2 regions of the Phyllobacterium sp. CCNWLW183 genome follow, and region 1 is predicted to be linked to the other one. Evidence: riboswitches for the same ligand, from Rfam matches in the RefSeq annotation. Region 1 holds a riboswitch; the other holds the start of a gene.

Region 1 (7,829 bases):
CCGGCATAACCGAATAATCCAGCTGCCAATATAGTTGAAGCAAGTAGCTTCTTCATGTTCTTAGTCTCCCACTCTTTTTTGACAGTTCACCCGAATGCGAATTTACCCGGTACTGCCATTACCAGTCATTCGCTTATGTGCCATTTGGCATCGTTATCCCGACAGAATGCAATGCTTTGATTGAATAAATGCGGTGTATCGCGACAAGGCCTATCGATAAAACGACGCCGGAAAAATGAATGAGGTGCCAAAACAACAATGCTCATAATGGCATCGTAACAAACCAATAGATGAAAGATCAACGCTTTCAGTGATTTTCTTTCAAAAGTTGATGTCGGTACGTGCCGATATCATCCCGTTACGGTTTTTTAGCTGCAACGACATGGCGCGCTAAATGCAGACACTATGGGCAGTTCTCGACTTTCCTGTTAGCGCCATGCGCCGTCCGGAGGTTTTTCTGTTGAAAACGCCCGCAGGGAAGCGCAGTTAACGCGAACTTTCATGGGTGCCATGCATTTTTGACGTGGCTACTAACGTAAATGCGACAAGGTATGACGAATTACCGTGATCAAACTTTAAGCAATAAGCGCATTTGGAGTGCAACAACAGTTTCTCTTCGAGGTGCAGAAATGCTTTACATTTTCAATCGGAATAACGGCGTCCACATAGCGTGGAATGCAACTGAAAAGCGCGATACACCGCGCACCAATGCCAAGAGCGGCGTTGTGTCAGCTCTGTCATTCATCTGGACACGTTCGGCAGGCTAATTGTCATTGGCTTGCATGAAGCCGTTGCCTCGCCAGGTGACGGCTTTTTGTCATTCGAATAAGACTTTGGTGCGAATAACAAAAAACCGCTCTGCTCATTACAAAGCAGCGCGGTTTTTGCCAAAATAGATGTGGTATCTGTCGATTGATAAATTCGGCAGGAGATCCAACCCCGGTACGCAATACCTGATCCGGAGCGGTGAGCAGGGTCTTGATCTACTCACCCCTAAAGTTTTAACCGGACATCCTTACCGCGAGGTTATCGAGAACTTAATTAAACCTAAATTTTGCGAATTTCCGCATATGTGAGGTCAATCTTTGCGCTGAGTTGTGCGAAGATGATTGATGATGGCTGAAAAGTCCGAGCCTTCATTTCCCGCGGCACCAAATTCCGCATAGATGGCTTCAGCATGCGAGCCAAGTGGTGTCGCAGCGCCTACACTTTTCGCAGCGTCCTGTGCAAGCTTCAAATCCTTTAGCATCAGCGCAGCGGCAAATCCCGGTTTGTAATCATTATTGGCGGGGGATGTGGCAACCGGCCCTGGAACGGGACAGTAGGTCGTTAGCGACCAGCATTGACCGGAGGAGGTGGAGGCGACATCGAAAAGCGCCTGATGGGAAAGTCCCAGCTTTTCCGCCAATGTGAAAGCCTCGCTAACGCCGATCATGGAAATGCCGAGGATCATGTTGTTACAGATTTTTGCCGCTTGACCGTTCCCGGCATCACCGCAATGGACAATTTTTGCGCCCATGTGTTTCAAGACTGACTCGGCTTTGGAAAATGCTTCGGCACTACCTCCAACCATAAAAGTCAAAGTGCCAGCCGCCGCGCCGCCGATACCGCCGGAAACAGGCGCGTCAACGGAAAGCAGCCCATTCTTGTGGGCGATCTCATGTGCTTTGCGCGCAGAATCGACGTCAATCGTCGATGAATCGATAAACAGCGCATTCTGTTTTGCTGCTTTTGTCACGGATTCGTAGACTGAGAGAACGTGTTTCCCGGCTGGCAGCATGGTGATGACCACATCTGCATCAGCAACAGCGAACTCTGCGCTTGAGGCTACTGTCACGCCGTTGGCCGTGGCAACAGCCAAATTGTCTGGCAAAAGATCAAAACCGAGAACTGTATGTCCAGCTTTGACCAGATTGGCGGCCATGGGGTTGCCCATATGTCCTAGGCCGATAAAGGCGATTATTGTCATCGCAGCACTCTCCCTGAATATCTTGTTTTAGTTTTTGATCATATGCCGCGCGATGATCACCCGCATAATCTCATTGGTGCCTTCCAATATCTGATGGACGCGCAGGTCACGAACGATTTTTTCAACGCCGTAATCATGCAAATAGCCGTAGCCACCATGGATTTGAAGCGCGTCATTGGCGATATCAAAGCCTTTATCGGTTACAAAACGCTTTGCCATGGCTGACCACTTGGACGCGTCATGGGCCTTCGCATCGAGTTTTGAGGCAGCTGTGTAGAGCAGCATTCGCGCGGCTGAAAGATCCGTCTCCATGTCAGCAAGCTTGAACTGCAATGCCTGAAATTGATTGATGGCCTTACCGAATGCTTTGCGCTCGGAAGCATAAGCAACCGCTTTGTCGAGTGCCGATTGAGCTCCACCCAAGGAGCATGCCGCGATATTCAGACGGCCACCATCAAGCCCTCCCATGGCAATTTTAAATCCATCACCTTCAGCACCCAGCCGATTTGCTACAGGAACCCGGCAATTATCGAATAAAACTGTGCGGGTGGACTGGGCATTCCAACCCATCTTGAATTCATTTGCGCCAAATGACAGGCCCGGAGCATCCTTGGGAATGATCAGTGCGGAAATGCCCTTTGGTCCGGATTCGCCGGTGCGCACCATGGTGACATAAATATCGCTATCGCCTGCACCGGATATGAATTGTTTAGCACCATTTAAAACGTAATGATCACCATCCAGAACAGCTGTAGTTTTCAACGCCGCCGCATCGGAACCGGAGTTCGGTTCCGTCAGGCAATAGCTGCCCAGCCACTCCATAGACGTCAATTTGGGCACAAATTCTTGTCGTTGAGCTTGTGTTCCGAACAGGTCGATCATCCATGTCGACATATTGTGAATTGATATAAATGCTGAGAAGGCAGGGCAGGCCATTGAAAGAGCTTCAAATATCAGCACGGCGTCAAGCCGTTTCAAACCCGATCCGCCAACATCCTCGCGCACATAAATGCCACCCATGCCCAGCGGACCTGTCTCGCGAATGACATCGGCGGGAAAATGCTTGTCGCGGTCCCAAGCGAGTGCCTTCGGTGCTACCCGATCAGCCGCAAAAGCGCGTGCCATATCCTGAATTGCCAGTTGATCATCATTGAGTTCAAATTGACCGGCCGCCGCATCAACGACTGCGTCCATTATAGTTCCTCCCGAATATTGCTGCCGCTCACTCTATCGGATGCGCGTAAGCGCGCAACGGCTTGCATGGGACTAGGAAGAGAAAGACATATCCGCTACTCAAAGCCCATGACACACGCAATCATGTTGCAAGGAACTGGCTCTGACGTTGGCAAATCCGTTTTGGTGGCGGGATTGTGCCGTCTGGCGCGCAATCGCGGTTTGAGGGTTTTTCCATTCAAGCCGCAAAACATGTCGAACAATGCTGCTGTTAGCGATGATGGTGGTGAGATTGGCCGGGCGCAATGGTTGCAAGCGCTGGCTTGTGGCGTGCCCTCGTCCGTTCACATGAATCCGGTATTGCTGAAGCCTCAGTCAGAAACGGGCAGCCAAATCATTGTCCAGGGTAAAGTTTGGGGACAGGCGAAGGGCAGGGATTATCAGCAATACAAGGCGGGATTGCTGAATGCGGTTATGGAGTCGTGGGATATCGTTCGTGCCGATGCGGACATAGTCATCGTTGAAGGAGCTGGATCGCCCGCAGAAATCAATCTGCGATCAGGGGACATCGCCAATATGGGCTTTGCCGTCAAAGCCAATGTGCCTGTGGTTCTGGTTGGCGATATTGATCGAGGCGGGGTGATAGCGTCGATTGTCGGCACGCACGCAATTCTTTCTCCTGAAGATCGGGATATGATTTCCGGTTATCTGATCAACAAGTTTCGCGGCGACATTTCGCTTTTCGATGACGGTTTGAAATCTATCACACAATTTACGGGCTGGCCGTCCTTCGGGGTTGTCCCTTGGTTGAAAGATGCCTCCCGTCTTCCGGCGGAAGACTCGGTTGTATTGGAACGGCTGGTCAAAGGTGATGGGCGGGCGTTGAAAATTGCCGTTCCAGTGCTTGATCGCATTGCCAATTTTGATGATTTCGATCCGCTGATAGCTGAACCGCAAGTCGAGGTCGTCATGATCAAAAGTGGCGAGCGAATCCCTGCAGATGCAGGTTTGGTCATTATTCCGGGCTCCAAATCCACCATTGGTGACCTTCAACGGTTCCGTGAAAATGGCTGGGACCGCGATCTTGATCTGCACAGGCGCAGAGGTGGTCATATTATCGGCATTTGTGGCGGCTTCCAGATGCTGGGTAAAACAGTATCTGACCCCCAAGGGATTGAAGGAAATATCAGGGAAATTAGAGGTCTTGGTTATCTCGATATTGATACAGTTATGGAGCCGGAGAAGACCGTGCGCAATGTCCAAGCCCATTCATTGCAGTTTGACATACCGTTGAAGGGCTATGAGATTCACCTTGGTCGAACGACTGGCCCCGATTGCATCCGGCCAGCCGTGAATATTGATGGCATAGCGGATGGTGCAATATCCGCTGACGGCAAAGTATTCGGTACCTATATGCACGGGCTTTTCAACGCGGACGCATTCCGGGCAGCACTTTTAAAGTCCATGGGAATATCTGCTGGCGTTCTCGATTATCACGCTGGTGTAGATGCGGCGCTCGACTCCATTGCAGCGCAATTGGAGTCAGTTCTGGATATCGAGGCATTGTTTGCGCTTAAACGTGTCTGACGGCGTAGGCAGCGATCAAGGTGTCGCAGATTCGTTTGACTTTTAGAGCGCTTGGTGAATAACGTTCAGCAGATGATTGGTTCCCGCATTGGCCAAAGGCCAGGGATCAAAAGGGAATGCGACGGTCGTACCCATTAGGGCGACCCCACCGCAGCCGACCCCGCGACTGTAGAGCGGTTAGGGTATATGCCATGCTGAACGCGAAAGCGGACGGCAGTCACTGGGAAACCGGGAAGGCGGCATTTATCTTGCGACCCGCGAGCCAGGAGACCTGCCAATCACAGGGTAATAGTGCCCAAAACCGAGGGGGATTTTCCCTTCTGGCCCTGCACGGAGGTTGTTATGGCTACTGTTCGTACTTCTAATACGATTTCTCTCCCACTCGCATCGCGTCTGACGACGGCTGTTGTGTCATTGCTTCTCGGCGTGTTCATTATTTATGGCGTCGGTCTTTCACATTCTGAAACGCTGCATGACACAGCACACGACACCCGCCATTCATATGGATTTCCTTGCCATTGAGTCTTTGAAAGCTGAAATGCTGATTCAGCTATCGACCCTTAAGCATTGAAATAATGATGGTTTGTTTGGTCCGGGGCCTTTGCAGGTGCCCGGCGTCTCGCTTTTGGAATTGGGGAGTCGACTCCATGTTGGTCAAATATTTGCTGGCTACAATCATAGCCGGTCTGTTTGCCGGAATAATTCTAACACCGGCCATGTATGTAAAAAATGTACCGCTCATATTGCATGCGGAAGAGTATGAAAGTGCGGGTGGCGGAGGTCATTCCCATGATACGCCTGCCTCTGCGAGCGAATCTGCACCTGCGGCGGTTACTCCGCACGAACATGCGGAAGAGGCGGGTCCCGAACTGCCATTTGGACGTCTCGGTAATACGTTGTTGATCAATCTGGTGGCTGGAGCAGGCTTTGCGTTGATCACTGGTGCTGCGGCGCTTTTCCTCGGTCGTCGCATTACCCTTCAGAACGGAATCTATTGGGGGCTTGCAGGATTTTTCATCTTCAATTTTGCACCGGCGTTCAGCCTTGCCCCTGAATTGCCTGCTATGCCTGCAGCCGATCTGGCCATGCGGCAGACCTGGTGGCTGATAACTGTCATTCTGACGGCGGGCGGCGTCTATCTGATCGTACTGCGTGAGCAGATTTGGGCTAAGCTTCTTGGTGTTGTATTGATTGTCGCTCCCCATATTTATGGCGCACCGGAAGCAGAAGATCTGACATCAGCGGTGCCTCCGACACTTGCCTCAGAGTTCGCCGTCTCAGCACTGGCAACCAATCTCTTCTTCTGGGTTGTACTTGGTACTGCACTGGGCTGGGCAATTCAGAATTATGCTTCATCGGAGCTTGAGCAGTAATGCAACCGCTGGAACGCGAAATTACCCTTATTCTTGGAGGCGCGCGTTCCGGCAAATCGTCCTTTGCCGAAGGTCTGATCGAATCATCCGGGTGGGATGCTATTTATCTTGCCACCGGCAGAGCGTGGGATGATGAAATGTCCGAGCGAATTGGGCATCATAGAGCGCGGCGCGGATCCCGATGGATTACAGTTGAAGAACCAATTGATCTGGCCGGAAAACTGGAAAGTCTTGCTGGTGTCGAAAAGGCAATCCTGGTCGATTGCCTTACACTGTGGCTGACCAATTTAATGATGGCCGAACGTGATATCGACGCCGAAATAACACGTCTGACAAACACACTGAGCCATCTCGCCGGTGCCATTGTTCTGGTTTCCAATGAGGTTGGTCTTGGAATAGTACCGGAAAACCGCATGGCACGTGAGTTTCGTGATCACGCAGGCCGATTGCATCAAGCCGTGGCTGCCGCTGCGGCAAAAGTCTATTTCGTGGCAGCAGGGCTGCCGCTCAAAATGAAGGGATAACAAAATGCAGGGTCACAAGATTCCGGCAACGGTCATCACTGGCTTTCTCGGTTCGGGCAAGACTACAATGATCCGAAATCTGCTCGAAAATGCCAATGGCAAGCGCATCGCGCTGATCATCAACGAATTTGGTGATCTTGGCGTTGACGGGAATTTGCTCAAAGGCTGCGGTATCGAAGCGTGCCGCGACGAAGATATGATCGAACTTAACAATGGCTGCATTTGCTGCACCGTGGCCGATGATTTCATTCCCACCATGACCAAGCTTCTGGATCGACCTGATCGCTTTGATCACATTGTCATTGAAACGTCCGGTCTTGCTCTTCCACAGCCGCTGGTTGCCGCTTTTAACTGGCCGGAAATCAAGACACAGGTAACCGTTGATGGCGTTGTTACCGTTATTGATGCTGCCGCCGTGTCGGAAGGCCGTTTTGCAGATGATCACGATAAGGTTGATGCTCAGCGCGAGCAGGACGAGTCACTTGATCACGACAGCCCGCTGGAAGAGCTGTTCGAGGATCAAATTCGCGCCGCCGATCTTATTGTTCTGAATAAGACCGATCTTATTGACGAAGCTCAACTTGCCGGGGTCAAGAGTGACGTGCAGAGCCGCTCATCGCGTTCACTTAACATGGTTTCGGCTAGCTTTGGCAAGCTTAGCAATCAACTCCTACTTGGACTTGGTATTGGCACCGAAGAGGATATTGCGAACCGCAAGTCCCATCACGAGATGGAACATGAGGCAGGCGAAGAGCACGATCACGATGAATTTGAAAGCTTTGTCGTTGGGCTTGGGCCGGTTGCAGAGCCCAAATCATTTGTTGAGAAGTTGAAGCATGTGATCGTCGATCATGATGTCCTGCGGCTCAAAGGTTTCGTTGATGTACCCGGCAAGCCTATGCGCCTGGTCATTCAAGCCGTCGGATCACGCATCGAGCATTATTTTGATCGTAGCTGGAATCCGGGCGAAGAACGCCAGACAAGGCTCGTTGTTATTGGCCTGCACGATATTGATTCAGCAGCCATTACATCAGCTGTTAATGCTGCTGCAGCTTGATCGGAAATTGAATGCATCTTCTGCTGGCTCAAAAAGGAACGATTGCTGAAGGCACCGAGGCAATTGATCTCGGCCAGACACCGGGAGATGTGCTGTTTCTTTCTGCTGCCGATACAGAACTTGCGAGCCTTGGTATGGCCCAACGG
Region 2 (7,829 bases), 180 kb from region 1:
GGGCCTGGCCGTCCGGAGGTCGCGACAGAAAATGCACGGGTTACGAATTCGGGAATACGCCGGGCATCATCAATCTCTGCGACCCATTTCGCTGTATCGGCAAAAAAGCGGCGGTACTCTACCTCCTGAAATGCCTCTCGTTCGCGGGCATCGCGCTGAACTTGCCCGATGAACAGGATCATTGGAGTTGAATCCTGCATGGCGATATGTATGCCGGGTGAAGCATTTGTCGCGCCAGGTCCGCGTGTGACAAAGCAAATTCCAGGCTTTCCTGTAAGCTTGCCCCAAGCCTCCGCCATCATGGCGGCCCCGCCTTCCGCGCGGCAGATCGTTATGCCAATCTTCGCGTCATAAAGCGCGTCCAACACAGCCAGATAGCTTTCACCCGGTACGCAAAAGAGACGCTCTGCACCATTTGCGGCCAAAGCTTCAACGATCAATTCACCGCCCGTCTTCATTCGGATGCATCCTTCAACTGTTGGAGTATATCGGCAGTGTGTTCGCCTAAGCGAGGCGAGGGCCGTGTGTAGGTCAATGGTGTTTGTGACATGATGATCGGCGTTCGCACAGAAGGGATAGAACTGCCATGGGAGTCTTCCAGGTCAAGTCGCAATTGCCGCGCCACGATCTGCGGATCGTCGAACATCTCACCAATCTTGTTGATCGGTCCCGCTGGCACCGCATTTTTGGCACAGGCGTTCAGCAGCTCAGCCCTGGTTCTTTTTGAGGTTTCCGTGCTGATGAGCGTTGTTAGTATCGTGCGATTTTCAAGTCTGGATCGGTTTGTGAGAAACCGCTCATCGCTCGCCCATTCCGGATGCTCGATGATTGAACAGAATCTGGCGAATTGCCCATCATTGCCGACAGCAAGGATCAGGTGTCCGTCAGATGTGGGAACAACCTCATAAGGGGAGATATTCGGGTGTGCATTGCCCATACGGTTCGGGCTTTTCCCCGTAGCCAGAAAATTCATTGCCTGATTGGCCATAACAGCTGACTGGACATCGAACAGCGCCATATCCACCATTTGACCTTGACCGGTCTTAGCGGCATGGGCAAGGGCGGCCTGAATGGCAATGACCGAATAGAGTCCGGTAAATACATCCGCGACTGCCAAACCTACTTTTTGAGGCTGGCCATCAGGGTCGCCCGTCACCGACATCAGGCCGGACATTCCCTGAATGATAAAGTCATAACCAGCCTGCGATGCATATGGGCCGGTCTGGCCGAAACCTGTTATTGAGCAGTAGACTAGTCTCGGGTTCTCAGTGCTTAGGCTGGCGTAATCCAGTCCGTATTTTGCCAGTCCGCCCACCTTGAAATTCTCAAGCACAACATCAGCTGTTCGGCAGAGCGCTTTTACGGTTTCTTGTCCCTCAGCGGTTGTAAAATCAACTGTGATGGAGCGCTTGCCTCGGTTGCAAGAGTGAAAATACGCTGCGGAAAGGTTCTCGCCTTCTGCGCTGGTGATGAAAGGGGGCCCCCAGCCGCGTGTCTCGTCGCCGCCGGAGGGATTTTCCACCTTTATGACATCGGCTCCAAGATCAGCGAGAACCTGTCCGGCCCATGGACCAGCCAGCACTCGGGCTAGTTCAATAACGCGTATGCCTTTAAGCGGGGCTGCCGCTTGCTCAGCAATCATCGGCTTGCCTTTGACGCTGTGCGGATGGCCCAATTGGCAAATTCGCTCATGATGAGTTCACGGTTGATTTCGTTAAGGCCCTCATGGCGCGTATCGGGATATATTTTGGTCGTAACGTCTATAAAGCCGAGCTTGCGCATTCTATGGTCCAGATGATTGACGGAAGTGCCTTGTGCTGTCGCCGGATCTTTGGCACCGCCAACGAGGTTGAAGGGTAGGTTGCGACGCAATTTACTCAACAAGCTATCCTTTGCTCCGGTGAATACCAAATCGAATGTATCACGCCACATGCTCACAGTAGGGCTCCAGCCGCAAAGGGGATCCTTCACGTACAAATCGACCTCAGCAGAATCCCGCGAGAGCCAGTCAAAATCCGTTCGCGGATTGGCTACACTGCGATTCCATTCCTGAAATGTAAGTTTTGGCAGCAGCATGCTTGGGACATCAGAACCTAAAAACATACGTTCAGCCAGCAATAGGCATTGGGCGAACCTTCCCAACATTCCGGCCGAAAAATTTGCGTTCCAGACTGCAGCCGCATCCACTTTTTCTTGATGTTTGAAAACGTAATTAAGCGCGACAAGTCCGCCGAGGGAGTGCCCGAAAATGATCAGGGGTAAATCCGGATAGCGTAGGCGCGCTTCATTGTTGACCGCATCAACATCGCGCAACACGGCGTCCATTCCATCTTTTGCAGCAAAGCGTCCCGCCGGTGCGTCTTGTGCTCTCGTCAGGCCATGCCCCCGATGATCATGTGCATAAATGTGAAAACCATGCTCGCTCAGAAATCCTGCAAAACGTTTGTAACGCAAAGAATGCTCGGCCACGCCGTGATTTATTTGAATGATCCCGCGAACCTGACCCTTTGCGGGCATGTGTCGTATTGCAAGAGCTGCACCAGTACTGGTGGTCAAAACGTCGGTATCATCAAAACTCATGGCAACCTCTTTGCGAGAAGCCCAGTTGAGAGGGTGCCGTAAAATTAGTCAATGTGGAAAACAATCTACAAACTATTCTTAATTTTGGACTATTGTGCTCAATTATTAGTCAGGCGATTTGGTGTGCAATTTTATTTTGCAAAACCCCTTGCAAACCCATTAAACTTGCCGCAGAACTTTAAACCAGAAGCATATGAGTTTCGCGGGCATTGCAATTTTTCGGTGTAATCGCGAATCGGATGATGTTGTCGCAATGACGAAACGTATTTCGTCTAGTTAGTTTACATGGCCGCTACTGGGAGAAGAGGACGCTTCCTGTTGCGGCACCAGAGGGGAAACCGGGTGACGGAAATATCCGCGCCCGGTTTCGCTCGTTTGGCGAAGGTCGAAAATCATGGGCATCCATTGCCACGGCTGAGGCTTTCGCCTACATACGGCGCAAATTCATTCAAAAGAAATCCCGAGCATCGGAGTGACGCGCGTTATGGCACGCCAATTCATCTATCACATGTCCGGCCTGAACAAGGCATATGGAACCAAGAAGGTTCTTGAGAATATCAACTTGTCCTTCTACCCAGACGCCAAGATTGGTATTCTGGGTCCAAATGGCGCCGGTAAGTCTACAGTTCTGAAAATCATGGCTGGTCTGGATAAGGAATATACAGGCGAGGCTTGGTTGGCGGATGGCGCTACCGTTGGCTATCTGGCGCAGGAACCTTATTTGGATCCAGCCAAGGACGTTATGGGCAATGTCATGGATGGCGTTGCCGACAAGAAGGCCATTCTCGATCGCTACAATGAATTGATGATGAATTACTCCGACGAGACCGCCGATGAAGGCGCCAAGTTACAGGATGTCATCGATTCTCAAAACCTCTGGGACCTTGAATCGCAAGTTGAGATGGCGATGGAAGCACTTCGTTGCCCACCCGGCGACAGCGAAGTAACCAATCTTTCCGGTGGTGAGCGCCGCCGTGTTGCTTTGTGCCGCTTGCTCCTGTCACAGCCTGACCTTCTTCTGCTCGACGAACCGACCAACCATTTGGACGCTGAAACGACCGCCTGGCTTGAAAAACATCTGCGCGAATATAAGGGCTCCGTGCTTCTGATTACGCATGATCGCTACTTCCTAGACAATGTGACCGGCTGGATTCTCGAACTCGACCGTGGGCGCGGCATTGCTTATGAAGGCAATTACTCTGCCTATCTTGGTGCCAAGTCCAAGCGCATGCTGCAGGAAGGCCGTGAAGATGACTCCCGTCAGAAAGCTCTCGAGCGCGAACGCGAGTGGATTTCCGCCAGCCCGAAAGCACGTCAGGCAAAATCGAAGGCACGTATCAAGGCCTATGATGCGCTCGTTGATGCCGCTAACGACCAGCGCCCCGGCGATGCCCAGATTCTGATACCGGCGGGTGAACGGCTGGGTCAGGTGGTTATCGAAGCCGAAAATCTCACCAAGTCTTTCGGTGATCGTGTGCTGATCGAAAACCTGACTTTCAAACTGCCACCCGGCGGTATTGTTGGCATTATTGGTCCGAACGGTGCGGGTAAAACCACTCTGTTCAAGATGATTACCGGTCAGGAAAAGCCGGATTCCGGCACTATTCGCGTCGGCGAGACTGTTAACCTCGGATATGTCGATCAGAGTCGCGATCACCTGAAAGCCGACAAGAATGTCTGGGAAGAAATTTCCGGCGGAACTGACATCATCAAGCTTGGCAAGCATGAGATGAACTCCCGCGCTTATGTTTCAGCATTCAACTTCAAGGGTACCGACCAGCAGCAGAAAGTTGGAAATCTTTCTGGTGGTCAGCGTAACCGCGTGCATCTGGCCAAGATGCTTCAGTCCGGTGGCAATGTTTTGCTCCTCGACGAACCGACAAACGATCTAGACACGGAAACCTTGGCAGCACTTGAAGATGCCTTGGAAAAATATGCAGGTTGCGCTGTGATCATCAGCCATGATCGCATGTTCCTTGACCGTCTCGCGACGCATATCCTGGCTTTCGAAGGCGATAGCCATGTCGAATGGTTTGAAGGCAATTTCGAAGATTATGAAAACGACAAGATTCGTCGTCTCGGTCCCGATAGCGTCAATCCAAAGCGTCCAAGCTACAAGCCTCTGACACGCTAAGTATAGATGGGGAACCGCAAGGTTCCCCGTTGTCTTTGCTGGTGTAATCGCCAGATAATTTGCCGCTTTTCTAAAGCAGGGAACTTTTTGGAGCAAATGATGACTGACCTGTTCGGTAATCGTGACGAAATAGTCCCTTCGCGTAAGGTCAGTGGTCGTGTGATCGGGCTATTTGAGGCACTCGACAGGGATTTTGTCACTTCTCCAACAGATTCACTGGAACTGACTTTTGACGGTATTGTCGGTGACTTTCACGCGGGTCAGACGCGTCGCTCTGGCGGACGTGAGCCTTGGTATCCGCGTGGCACCGAGATGCGCAACGAACGCCACCTTTCCATTCTAAGTGCCGACGAGCTTGACGAGATCGCAGCAGGCATGGGCTTGCCTCAGCTGAAAGCTGAATGGATCGGTGGAAACATGGTGATTTCCGGTATTCCATCCCTTTCGATGCTACCACCCAGATCGCTGATGTTTTTTGAAGGTGGCGTGACGTTGAAAGTCGATGGACAGAATGCGCCCTGCAAGATTGCTGGTCGTTCTATTGCTTCGCATGCGGGTACTCCTGACGAAACCACCACTGCATTGGATTTTGTACGCGTGTCCAAGCGCTCGCGGGGTATCGTCGCTTGGGTTGAAAAGCCCGGGATCATACGCGCCGGTGAAAAAGTTGATATTCGTATTCCCGAACAGTGGATTTACAGGGTCTAAGGCTTGCGCCAAGTGCCTTTTCATGGCGAATAGAAAACAGGTCCGGTGCCAGCAATTTAGACGATTGCGGAGAATCGGGAAGCCGGTGAAAATCCGGCACGTGCCCAGCGCTGTAAGGGGAATGACCGTGCATTATGCCACGGTGGCCGAGAGGCCACAGGAAGGCGCACGGTTCAGCTGAACCCAAGTCAGAAGACCGGCCGGACCCCATAGCCCAAGCTGCGCGGACGGCGGCGAGGGCCTCAAGCGTTGTTAGGAGCAAACAATGCACGAAGCTTTTGATAGTCCGGTTCCAGCGGGTGATTTTACTGACGATGAGCGTGCGGCCGTTTATAAGGCGATTTATACCCGGCGAGACGTCCGCGATCAGTTTTTGTCAAAACCGATCGCCTATGATGTTTTGATGCGATTGCTCGATGCGGCGCACCATGCTCCATCTGTAGGCTTCATGCAGCCTTGGAACTTCATCACAATTCGCGATATGGCCCGCAAGAGGCAAGTGCACCGCGCTTTCGCCAAAGCCAACGAGGAAGCCAAGGCCCTGTTTCAAGATGAACGCCGGGCGCTGTATGCCTCTCTCAAATTGGAAGGCATCCTTAAAGCGCCGGTCAATTTATGCATCACCTGCGACCGGACACGCGGTGGAACGGTCGTGCTCGGTCGCACCCACAACCGCCAGATGGATGTCTATAGCACCGTTTGTGCAGTCCAAAATTTGTGGCTTGCTGCCCGTGCTGAAGGTATTGGCGTTGGCTGGGTGAGCATCTATCACGACAATGACATGCGCCAAATATTAGGTATTCCGGATCACGTTGAGATTGTTGCCTATCTATGCCTGGGCTATGTCGACGAGCTTTTTGATGCACCGGAGCTGGAAAAAAAGGGCTGGCGCAAAAGAATCCAATTACAGGACCTTATTTTTGAAGAAGGCTGGGGCCAGCTCAGCTCAGATCTTCCTCATCCGGATCCAGAAGACGTGTCGCCCGCCATTCCGTCAGTTTGCGATTAATCGCATCAAGCACGAAGAAACGAGCGGACTCTTTGTCATAGCCTTCGTCGCGCAGCGCATCATAGTCTGTATGTTGATGCCGCACATGGGCAATAGCGGCCAACCATACGGCAATCGGCGGCGGCAAGGTCTTCATATGGGGCGCACCTGCGGCCGCGCGTATTGGTTCCGAATCGGAGTAGGGAACGGCGGGTAAAAGCAAGGTCAGCGCTTTGTTGATTGAACGCTGACGGTTCGTTCCTGCACTCATTGATGTCTTTCTAATTTGATTCTGGCGCCTATTTCAGACGCGGCAGAAATTGTCGTCAATGGCAAAAACCTCTTGCCAATCGTCGCCTCATGACATAAACATATCTTTATGTCTTTTGAGGATTGGTTATGGACCGGCACAATCTTAATCTCGACCTGATGGTTGATACGTTGAAAGCGGCAGCTGAGCCTAGTCGGCTACGCATTCTTGCTTTGTTGTCGCGTGGTGATCTAACCGTTTCCGACCTCACATCCATTTTAGGACAATCTCAGCCGCGAGTGTCACGACATCTGAAATTGCTCTTTGAAGCAAGTCTTATCAACCGCTATCAGGAAGGCTCCTGGGCCTATTTCCGTTTGGCGGAATCATTGATTGTGGGAGATATTGCCCGTTCCCTGCTAGATCGCCTGGATTGTTCTGATCCCCTGCTGGAGCGTGACCTTGAACGTCTTTCCTCTGTGAAGCTTCAGCGCCGTGAACGTGCGGCTGCCTATTTTAGCGCGAATGCTTCAAGCTGGGATGCTATCCGCTCGTTGCATGTTCCAGACGGCGCTGTGGAAGAGGCCCTTACCAAGATCATAGGTGCAAGACCGTTTCAAGCGATGCTCGACGTCGGTACGGGTACCGGGCGCCTGCTTGAGCTCTTTGCTCCGCTCTACTTGCGCGGTGTCGGTATCGATATCAATCGCGACATGTTGACGATTGCCCGGTCAAATCTTGAGAAGTCCGGCATTGCCAACGCGCAAGTCCGTCAAGGTGACGTCTATTCCTTGCCGGTAGACAGAGAGTCTTTCGATCTGGTGACAATCCATCAGGTCTTGCACTTCCTTGATAATCCGGCCGAGGCCATTCGTGAAGCTGCGCGTGCCTTGCGTCCTTCCGGCCGAATGTTGATCGTCGATTTTGCTCCACACGAACTTGAATTTCTACGCGACAGACATGCCCATTTGCGCCTCGGTTTTCATGACGGACAGATTAAAGACTGGCTGACGGAAGCCGGACTGACGCTGGAACAGAGCATGGAATTACAACCAAAAGATAAAGACAAACTGACTGTTAAATTGTGGCTGGCACGCGACCCACGCTTGCTAATTGCCGATCCTGTTTCAACCTCCCGCGTTACGGAGAGTGTCTAATGAGTTTTTTCC

What was found. Region 1 has a riboswitch for cobalamin ahead of V9K95_RS03130 (CbtB domain-containing protein). Riboswitches for the same ligand answer to the same signal wherever they lie in the genome.
Region 2: it holds a riboswitch for cobalamin, as region 1 does, so the genes downstream of both, bluB (5,6-dimethylbenzimidazole synthase) here and V9K95_RS03130 (CbtB domain-containing protein) in region 1, are expected to answer to the same signal.

Annotation. Positions count from the first base shown of each region.
Region 1 covers NZ_JBBCBN010000001.1:662,094-669,922, reverse strand. Annotated here, with positions in the region: gene V9K95_RS03155 (ABC transporter substrate-binding protein) at 1-56, opposite strand, end outside; gene V9K95_RS03150 (hypothetical protein) at 630-767, shown strand; gene mmsB (3-hydroxyisobutyrate dehydrogenase) at 1,079-1,969, opposite strand; gene V9K95_RS03140 (isobutyryl-CoA dehydrogenase) at 1,997-3,163, opposite strand; gene V9K95_RS03135 (cobyric acid synthase) at 3,272-4,729, shown strand; cobalamin riboswitch at 4,790-5,022, shown strand; gene V9K95_RS03130 (CbtB domain-containing protein) at 5,072-5,251, shown strand; gene V9K95_RS03125 (CbtA family protein) at 5,377-6,102, shown strand; gene cobU (bifunctional adenosylcobinamide kinase/adenosylcobinamide-phosphate guanylyltransferase) at 6,102-6,626, shown strand; gene cobW (cobalamin biosynthesis protein CobW) at 6,631-7,683, shown strand; gene cobN (cobaltochelatase subunit CobN) at 7,695-7,829, shown strand, end outside.
Region 2 covers NZ_JBBCBN010000001.1:841,700-849,528, reverse strand. Annotated here, with positions in the region: gene V9K95_RS04010 (thiamine pyrophosphate-binding protein) at 1-458, opposite strand, end outside; gene V9K95_RS04005 (CaiB/BaiF CoA transferase family protein) at 455-1,642, opposite strand; gene V9K95_RS04000 (alpha/beta fold hydrolase) at 1,639-2,580, opposite strand; gene ettA (energy-dependent translational throttle protein EttA) at 3,065-4,714, shown strand; gene V9K95_RS03990 (MOSC domain-containing protein) at 4,814-5,422, shown strand; cobalamin riboswitch at 5,449-5,641, shown strand; gene bluB (5,6-dimethylbenzimidazole synthase) at 5,688-6,431, shown strand; gene V9K95_RS03980 (DUF2293 domain-containing protein) at 6,364-6,681, opposite strand; gene V9K95_RS03975 (ArsR/SmtB family transcription factor) at 6,810-7,817, shown strand; gene metF (methylenetetrahydrofolate reductase [NAD(P)H]) at 7,817-7,829, shown strand, end outside.